Regions from separate parts of the Bacillus siamensis genome, predicted to be linked through region 2. Evidence: riboswitches for the same ligand, from Rfam matches in the RefSeq annotation. Region 2 holds a riboswitch; each other region holds the start of a gene.
The links. A riboswitch is a leader RNA that binds a small molecule or an ion and turns the genes downstream of it on or off. The one in region 2 is predicted to bind S-adenosylmethionine.
Positions count from the first base shown of each region.

Region 1: linked by a shared signal. The riboswitch ahead of metK (methionine adenosyltransferase) and the one ahead of ABDB98_RS18490 (5-methyltetrahydropteroyltriglutamate--homocysteine S-methyltransferase) in region 2 are both predicted to bind S-adenosylmethionine.
Region 3: linked by a shared signal. The riboswitch ahead of ABDB98_RS05435 (bifunctional homocysteine S-methyltransferase/methylenetetrahydrofolate reductase) and the one ahead of ABDB98_RS18490 (5-methyltetrahydropteroyltriglutamate--homocysteine S-methyltransferase) in region 2 are both predicted to bind S-adenosylmethionine.
Region 4: linked by a shared signal. The riboswitch ahead of ABDB98_RS05880 (methionine biosynthesis PLP-dependent protein) and the one ahead of ABDB98_RS18490 (5-methyltetrahydropteroyltriglutamate--homocysteine S-methyltransferase) in region 2 are both predicted to bind S-adenosylmethionine.

Region 1 covers NZ_CP155579.1:2,863,801-2,865,999, forward strand. The annotation lists gene metK (methionine adenosyltransferase) at 1-1,080, opposite strand, end outside; SAM riboswitch class I at 1,250-1,388, opposite strand; gene pckA (phosphoenolpyruvate carboxykinase (ATP)) at 1,586-2,199, shown strand, end outside.
Region 2 covers NZ_CP155579.1:3,721,528-3,723,726, reverse strand. The annotation lists gene ABDB98_RS18490 (5-methyltetrahydropteroyltriglutamate--homocysteine S-methyltransferase) at 1-831, opposite strand, end outside; SAM riboswitch class I at 910-996, opposite strand; gene ABDB98_RS18485 (LURP-one-related/scramblase family protein) at 1,081-1,557, opposite strand; gene ABDB98_RS18480 (hypothetical protein) at 1,660-1,827, opposite strand.
Region 3 covers NZ_CP155579.1:1,051,551-1,053,749, reverse strand. The annotation lists gene ABDB98_RS05445 (CvfB family protein) at 1-260, opposite strand, end outside; gene ABDB98_RS05440 (YajQ family cyclic di-GMP-binding protein) at 360-851, shown strand; SAM riboswitch class I at 952-1,073, shown strand; gene ABDB98_RS05435 (bifunctional homocysteine S-methyltransferase/methylenetetrahydrofolate reductase) at 1,163-2,199, shown strand, end outside.
Region 4 covers NZ_CP155579.1:1,127,922-1,130,120, forward strand. The annotation lists gene ABDB98_RS05875 (esterase family protein) at 1-437, opposite strand, end outside; SAM riboswitch class I at 612-737, shown strand; gene ABDB98_RS05880 (methionine biosynthesis PLP-dependent protein) at 807-1,928, shown strand; gene metC (cystathionine beta-lyase) at 1,921-2,199, shown strand, end outside.

The sequences.
Region 1 (2,199 bases), 860 kb from region 2:
ATCAAGCATTTTAATAATGCCGGCAGGTCTCAGGTCGAAGTTATTCCGTACGACTTCGATCAGTTTCTCTTCAGAAGCTTTTCCTGTATCAAATGTATTGATGGAAATAGATACAGGCTGTGCCACGCCGATTGCGTATGCAAGCTGCACTTCACAAGAATCAGCAAGTCCTGCAGCCACGATGTTTTTCGCTACGTATCTCGCAGCGTAAGCCGCTGAACGGTCTACTTTCGTCGCATCCTTACCGGAGAATGCACCGCCGCCGTGGCGTGCATATCCGCCGTATGTGTCAACGATGATTTTACGGCCGGTAAGTCCCGCATCGCCTTGAGGACCGCCGATTACGAAACGTCCCGTAGGGTTGATGAAGTATTTTGTTTCGTCATCAATCAGTTCCTCAGGCACGACAGGGTTAATGACATGCTCTTTCAGATTGCGCTGAATCTGCTCAAGCGTAATTTCCGGATGGTGCTGAGTTGAGATGACGATCGCGTCGATGCGGACCGGCTTGTTGTTTTCATCATATTCAACGGTAACTTGCGTTTTTCCGTCAGGGCGAAGGTACGGAAGAATGTCTTCTTTGCGGACTTCGCTCAAACGGCGGGCCAATTTATGCGCCAAAGAGATCGGAAGCGGCATAAGCTCTTTCGTTTCGTTACACGCATAACCGAACATCAGGCCTTGGTCACCTGCTCCGATAGCTTCGATTTCAGCATCGCTCATTGTGCCTTCACGCGCTTCAAGAGCCTGATCGACACCCATCGCGATATCCGCAGACTGTTCATCAATTGATGTTAAAACAGCGCAAGTCTCCGCATCAAATCCGTATTTTGCCCGTGTGTAGCCGATTTCTTTAATCGTTTCACGGACTGTTTTCGGAATGTCAACGTATGTTGATGTTGTAATCTCTCCGCTTACCAGCACAAGGCCTGTCGTTACAGATGTTTCACAGGCTACGCGCGCGTTCGGGTCTTTTTTTAAAATCTCATCTAAGATGCTGTCAGAAATTTGGTCACAGATTTTATCCGGATGACCCTCGGTAACAGATTCAGATGTAAATAATCGACGGTTTTTACTCATTCACTTTTCCTCCTGAAAAAAGATCTTTTGAAAGACCTTCTCATATGATACGGAACTCGCTCCCTCTTAATACAATGTCATACTATATCAGAGAATGTTAATTGGCATATTTTATGAAATAAAAAAACCTTTTCCACTCGAGGAAAGGGTTTGGTCTGTGTGCCTTTCACTCTTATCGCTCAAGGAAATATTAAACCTTGCATCAGGTTAGCACCTTGGTTTCCCACAGTGTATTCACCTGCTTTTTTACAGAGAAACCGGTTGCTGGGCTTCATCGGGCCTGTCCCTCCGCCAGCTCGGGATAAGAGTATCCGCTCAATGAAATATCTTATCGTAAAAGGGCGGAAAGTGTCAATATGAATTAAAGCGATTACGCGCCTTTATTTCAGGAAGCAATGGAAAAACACAAACAAAAAACAATAAACAGTATAGACTATTTTTATATATGTGTTATACTAATTCCACATTCAGCGAAATAAAAATAAACCGGCAAAGGAAGGGTTTTATGAAATTAGTTGATTTAACTGCAGATCTTCAAGCATTACTCGCAAGTCCAAATGTGCATCATAATTTATCGGCGCCAAAACTTACCGAAAAAGTGATCACCCGAAATGAAGGCACACTGACATCTACGGGCGCCGTACGTGCCACTACCGGTGCATATACGGGGCGATCACCTAAAGATAAATTTATCGTTCGTGAAAAAAGCACAGAAAATCAAATTGATTGGGGCGCGGTGAACCAGCCCATTTCTGAAGAGGCGTTTGAAAAGCTGTACGCCAAAGTCGTCAGCTACTTAAAACAGAGAGATGAACTGTTTGTTTTTGAAGGATTCGCAGGCGCGGATGAAAAATACAGACTGCCGATTACAGTCGTAAATGAATTTGCATGGCACAACCTGTTCGCGCGCCAGCTGTTTATCAGACCGGAGACGGCTGAAAGGGACCCGAAAGCACAGCCGTTTACCATTCTCTCAGCTCCGCATTTTAAAGCGGATCCGGAGACGGACGGCACGCATTCGGAAACATTTATCATTGTATCTTTCGAAAAGCGCGTCATTTTAATCGGCGGCACCGAATACGCCGGAGAAATGAAAAAATCAATTTTCTCCATTATGAA
Region 2 (2,199 bases):
GTCAAGCCCGTCAAAAATCGTTTCCGCCGCCGCATCATATCCGCCTTCAGCCGTCCATGTGGACTGGAAGTTGCCGCGGCAGATATGCATCGTAACCTTCAAGTCGGCAGGACGATCCTTAATGGCGTCATTAATAGAAGCTGCGAACAGCCTGCGCAGCTCATCCGGCGTCGTTCCGAATGCTTCAATCTGGCGAAGCCCCGCTTCCGATAAGAAAACGGCCCATGCGGTGTCATCGAGCTGAAGATAGCGGCATCCGGCGTTATAGAAAGCTTGAATCGCTTTTTTATACGCCTTTGAAACATCATGCTGAAATTGTTTGTAATCATTCTGATACGCTGCTTTTTCCAATTTTCCGCGGAAAAACAGCATATTCGGGCTTGGAATCGTCATTTTTGGAACAGCATCGCCGGCAATGCTGTGAAGAAATTTATAATCTTCGAGCATCGGATGCTGAGAAAAATCAATATCTCCCGTTACTTTAATGCCGCGCGCTTTCGTCTGTACATTGTGAAACTGAATGCCGCTATCTGGCGTAAACGCTTCGACGCCGTCTAAGTTTTCGAGAAAATCAAAATGCCACCAGGCCCGGCGGAATTCGCCGTCAGTCACGACATTGAGGCCGGTTTCTTTCTGCTTTTTCACGCTGCGGATGATTTCTTGGTTTTCGATTTCGCGCAGCTGTTCTGCCGAAATCTCACCCGCCGCTCTTTGCAGGCGGGCTTGCTTCACAGCCGCCGGCCGGAGCAGGCTTCCGACCTGATCCGCGCGAAACGGCGGGTTTTTTCTAAGAAGAGTGTGCAATGGTTGTTCTGTGTTTTGCTGTGACATGAACGATTCCTTCTTTCCTCAATGAAATATAAAAAGCTCTTCCCTTGGATAGGGAAGAGCTTGCGTCCGCAAATCTCAACCTTATCTTCAGGATTTAGCACCATTCTGCTGAACAGCGGTTGCCGGGTATCATAGGGCCAGTCCCTCCACCTCTCTTGATAAGGAAATATGCTATTTTTCAGAATAAACTGTAATACTCTTAATCTTAGTATATTATCTTATATTGTCAATATATTTCGATAAATATTTTTATTTATCACCCTCAAATAGAATCATATCTATTACGATTGCGATCGCAAGACAAAGAACAATATCCTCTTCATTTTCAATCTCCAAATGATAAGAATCGCCCCAGCTCATCCATGATTTGGTGACGGTCATCCGGTTTGATTTCCCGTCTGTCACTTGAAAATTCCGTCCCCACACATCGCCGGTAATATCCCAGCCGACTCCGGAAATTTCAAATTTCGGTTTGAAAAACGTCATTTTCTTGATGACTTGGCATACAGGCTTGCCGCCGACGGAAATTTCGTAACGGGGAACGAGCGACATCAGTTTCTGACTGACGCTGGCGAGCGTGCGGCCGTCCAAATCAGTCAGCTTCAATTCATCACCGAAAGAAAACAGCTTTCCTTCAACATTGTAGACTTCTTTTCCGCTTTCAAGAAACACTTGAAACCGATTCTTAAACGTAAACATCCGCTCTTTGATATAAAAATGATACATAAAAAAACTCCTTTTTTATGTTGTACGTAAAAAGGAGACGGATGGTTTCATATTGGAGGGGTGCACAAAAAAAGGCTGCCGATTTTGCGGCAGCTGTCGTTTTTATGATAGCGGCATCCGGCGTTTCTGACGGATCGCATTTAAATCAATGATGTTATTCGTGTCGGCAGCTGTCACCAGCGGGCTTGTCTTTGGCGTTTTCCGGCGGTTGTCCTTACTGAAAGAGAAAACCAGGTATCCTGTCAAAGCAGCAAAAATAAGTAGCATCATTTTACATACCTCCCAAAAAAAGTTTTGGTATTATTATTGTACGAAAAAACAAACGAAAAGTATTCAAACAATTGTCACTTTTTTAAAAAATAAAGACATTTTCCGTAAAAATGACTATGATCTGCGGTTGATTTTGCTCTTGTTGTGGTTCTATAGATTGTATCGGCTGCTAAGTGATGATCGTTTATATAACTTTTCGACTATTTTTTGACAGTGCCGAATTAACTAATACAGTGTTTTCGTTTGCCTTGTGTTATTCAGTACCCTAAAAAATCCTGCGATATGCAAAATAACTGCTTCTAACGGAAGATTATGATTTGATAGCGCTTTCCTTATTTTTTGTAAGAAAACGAGATGTTATCTCACAAAAAA
Region 3 (2,199 bases), 1.2 Mb from region 2:
TAATCATAAAAGCTGATGAGCGGCTTTTTCATCGTCGCCGCGAGTCTTTCCTGATGGTCGACGTAAATAAATACGTCCACTTCATCTCTGTCTTCGATATCTTCCGTGATTTCACTGTTATGTAAAAGAACCATATCCTCGCCGTCCGTTAAAAAATAACCGAAATCGGTCTGGTGATCTATACTAAGCATGAGCTGCTGCCCTGGTTTCATGTTATCGTCCTTCCTGCTTCGCCCGTCAGAGGCTGATGTTTTTCTCATTTTTTCCAATTCGCACAAATTCATGCTTTGTGCTGTTGGACATTTCTCTTTATTCTACTATAATCAACACATAAGTGAAATGTTATAGGAGGTTTTCTCATGGCAAAAGAAAGTTCTTTTGATATTGTATCCAAAGTTGAATTTCCTGAAGTGCAGAATGCGATTCAGATGACGCTGAAAGAAATCGGCACGCGCTATGACTTTAAAGGATCTAAAAGCGATGTGACTTTAGAAAAGGAAGAACTTGTTCTGATTTCTGATGATGAGTTTAAATTGAATCAGCTCAAGGATGTGCTGAGCGGCAAGCTGATTAAACGGGACGTGCCGACGAAAAACATTGAATACGGCAAAATCGAAAATGCATCGGGAGGCACGGTGCGCCAGCGCGCGAAGCTTGTACAAGGCATTGATAAAGACAACGCCAAAAAAATCAACGCGGTGATTAAAAACTCCGGCTTGAAGGTTAAGTCACAGATTCAGGACGACCAAGTGCGCGTCACCGGAAAAAATAAAGATGATCTGCAGCAGATTATTGCAGCTGTCCGCGGAACAGACCTGCCGATTGACGTTCAATTTATTAATTTTAGATAAATTATGTGATTCCTATTGATTATTGTCTCTATTTTCGGTAAATTTGGAGAAAGGGATTTTCACAGTTAAGTTTTGGAAACCCATGACAATTACATGAACGTTCTTATCAAGAGAAGCCGAGGGACTGGCCCGACGACGCTTCAGCAACCGGTGTAGTGGTTTACCCAAACCATGACCAAGGTGCTAAATCCAGCAAGCTAAAAACAGCTTGGAAGATAAGAAGAGAGACAAATGATTACAAAGTCTTCTTCTTAAGAAGACTTTTTTTATTTCTCTTTTTTCCTTGCTGAATGTGATGAAGGAGGCAAACAATGGGACTATTACAAGACTTAGAAGAACGGATTTTAATCGGAGACGGCGCGATGGGCACTCTCCTCTACTCCTACGGCATTGACAGATGTTTTGAGGAACTGAATGTATCTAAGCCCGATGAGATCAAGCGGATACATAAGGCATACGTGGAAGCAGGTGCAGACATCATCCAGACGAACACGTACGGCGCGAATTTTATTAAGCTCTCCAGATACGGCCTTGAGGATGAAACGAAAAAAATCAATCAGGAAGCGGTCAAAATCGCGCGCGCTTCCTCAGACGGCGCTTATGTATTGGGAACGATGGGCGGCATCCGCACCTTTAACAAAAACGCCTACAGCCTTGAAGAGATTAAACGCAGCTTTCGGGAGCAGCTTTATTTATTGCTGCACGAAGAGCCGGACGGCCTGCTTTTGGAAACATACTATGATTTAGAAGAGGCGCGCGAAGTGCTGAAGATCGCCAGAAAAGAAACGGAACTTCCGATCATGCTGAACGTATCCATGCACGAACAGGGCGTGCTTCAGGACGGAACGCCGCTTCGGGAAGCTCTCAGATCAATTGCCGATCTCGGCGCTGATATAACGGGAATCAATTGCCGGCTCGGCCCGTACCACATGATTGAAGCGCTGACAGAAGTGCCGATTTTCCGTGACGCTTATTTATCGGTCTATCCGAACAGCAGCCTTCCGTCGTTAGAAGAAGGCCGGCTTGTTTATGATACGGACGATGCCTATTTCCGGGAAAGCGCCGTACAATTCCGCACTCAGGGCGCTCGCATTATCGGCGGCTGCTGCGGCACGACGCCCAACCATATCAGAGCCATGGCTGAAGCGGTCCGCGGACTTTCACCGGTCACTGATAAAGAAGTGAAAATCAGGCGGGAAGAAGAAGTCATCTCAGTCCGGGATGAACGGACCGAGCCGGGTTTAAACGAAATCGCCGCGCAAAAACGGTCAATTATCGTAGAGCTTGACCCGCCGAAAAAATTGAATTTTGACAAATTTCTGCAAGCGGCGGCAGAATTAAAGGAAAC
Region 4 (2,199 bases), 1.3 Mb from region 2:
AACATGTTCGGATAGTCAATCGCCGTCATGAGCGAGACGGTTCCGCCGAGGGAATCCCCGATCATGGTGCGTCCGTATCCGACTTGATAAGTCGGGTATTCTTTGTCGATAAAAGGGACGAGCTCATTTGCGATAAACCGTTTATATGAGGCGAACTTAGAGCCTTCGGGATGGTATGTGTTTCTTCGCTCCCGCACATTTTTATATGGGACGCCGATAATGATGCAGCGGTCAATTTCCCCTTTTGCCATGAGCTCTTCCGCCTGCCGCCCGATTCTCCCTAATCTGAAATAATCATGGCCGTCCTGGGCGATGACCGTATGATATTTATACAGGGGGGAGTAAGTGTTGGGCAGGTAGACCAAAACGGTCATTTCTTCTTCAAGCTCATGAGAGAAAAGTTTTTTCTCATGAATGATTCCGGTTTTCGGTGCCACTTCGCATTCCTCCAGGCCGCTTCTTGTCTTGATGGTTTTTCCCTATTGTACCATGAATTATTAGAAATTTCTTTCTTCAGATGCACTTCTTGTGAGAGTTCAGAAAATTAAAAAGTTGTTGAAATCCATTTTATAGTGCGTTAATATAGAACAATCAGAAAATACAAAACAATATTCTTATCACGAGAGGTGGAGGGACTGGCCCTTTGAAACCTCAGCAACCGGTTTGCTTTGCCGCGGGAAGGCAAAGTGCCAAGGTGCTAAATCCAGCAAGCGATTCACATGCTTGGAAGATAAGAGGAAGAGAAAAGCTCCTTCTTCTTATGAAGAGGGGGCTTTTTTATTTTTGAAAAAGGATGGTGCTTACTGATGACGCAGCATGTCGAAACAAAATTAGCCCAAATTGGAAATAGAAGCGAAGAAGCAACGGGAACGGTCAGTCCGCCGATTTATCTGTCCACCGCTTACCGACATAGAGGAATAGGAGAATCTACAGGTTTTGATTACGTGCGCACGAAAAACCCGACACGCCAGCTCGTTGAAGACGCCATCGCCGTGTTGGAAAACGGTGCGAGAGGCTTTGCTTTCAGCTCGGGAATGGCAGCCATTCAAACGATTATGGCTTTATTTAAAAGCGGAGATGAATTGATTGTATCCTCCGATTTATACGGAGGCACATACCGTTTATTTGAAAATGAATGGAGAAAATACGGCTTAAGCTTTATTTACGATGATTTCAGTGATGAAGACTGTTTACGCTCCAAAATAACGGAAAACACGAAAGCGGTATTTGTTGAAACGCCGACAAACCCGTTAATGCAGGAGGCCGACATTGAAAAAATCGCCCGGATTACGAAAGAAGCCGGCCTGCTCTTGATTGTCGATAATACGTTTTATACCCCGGTCATCCAGCGCCCGCTTGAACTGGGAGCCGATATCGTCATTCACAGCGCCACAAAATATTTAGGCGGGCACAATGATCTCCTTGCCGGTCTTGCTGTCGTAAAGGATGAAGAGCTCGGCGAGATCATGTTTAATCACCAAAATGCGATCGGAGCCGTTCTCCCGCCGTTTGATTCGTGGCTTTTAATGAGAGGGATGAAAACACTCGGGCTCAGAATGCAGCGTCATGAAGAAAACGCCCGTGAACTTGCAGCATTTTTAGAACAGGAAGAAGAAATCGCCGACGTGTTATATCCCGGAAAAGGCGGAATGCTGTCTTTCAGGCTGCAAAAAGAGGAATGGGTCAATCCGTTTTTAAAGGCGCTGAAAACGATCTGTTTTGCAGAAAGTCTCGGCGGGGTGGAAAGCTTTGTTACATACCCCGCGACACAGACGCACATGGACATTCCGGAAGATATCCGTATCGCAAACGGCGTCTGCAACCGTCTGCTGAGATTTTCAGTGGGAATTGAACATGCAGAAGATTTGAAGCGGGATGTAAAGCAGGCATTACAGCAAGTAAAAGAGGGGGCCGTGTCATATGAGTAATCAAAATTGGACGCTGGAAACCCAGCTCGTGCACAATCCATTTAAAACAGACGGAGCTACCGGAGCCGTCAGCGTGCCGATTCAGCATGCTTCCACATTTCATCAGTCTTCCTTTGAAGAATTCGGAACATATGATTACAGCCGCTCCGGCACACCGACAAGAACAGCGCTTGAAGAAACGATCGCAGGTCTTGAAGGCGGAACGAGAGGTTTTGCTTTCAGCTCCGGAATGGCGGCGATTTCGACGGCGTTTCTGCTCTTATCCCAAGGC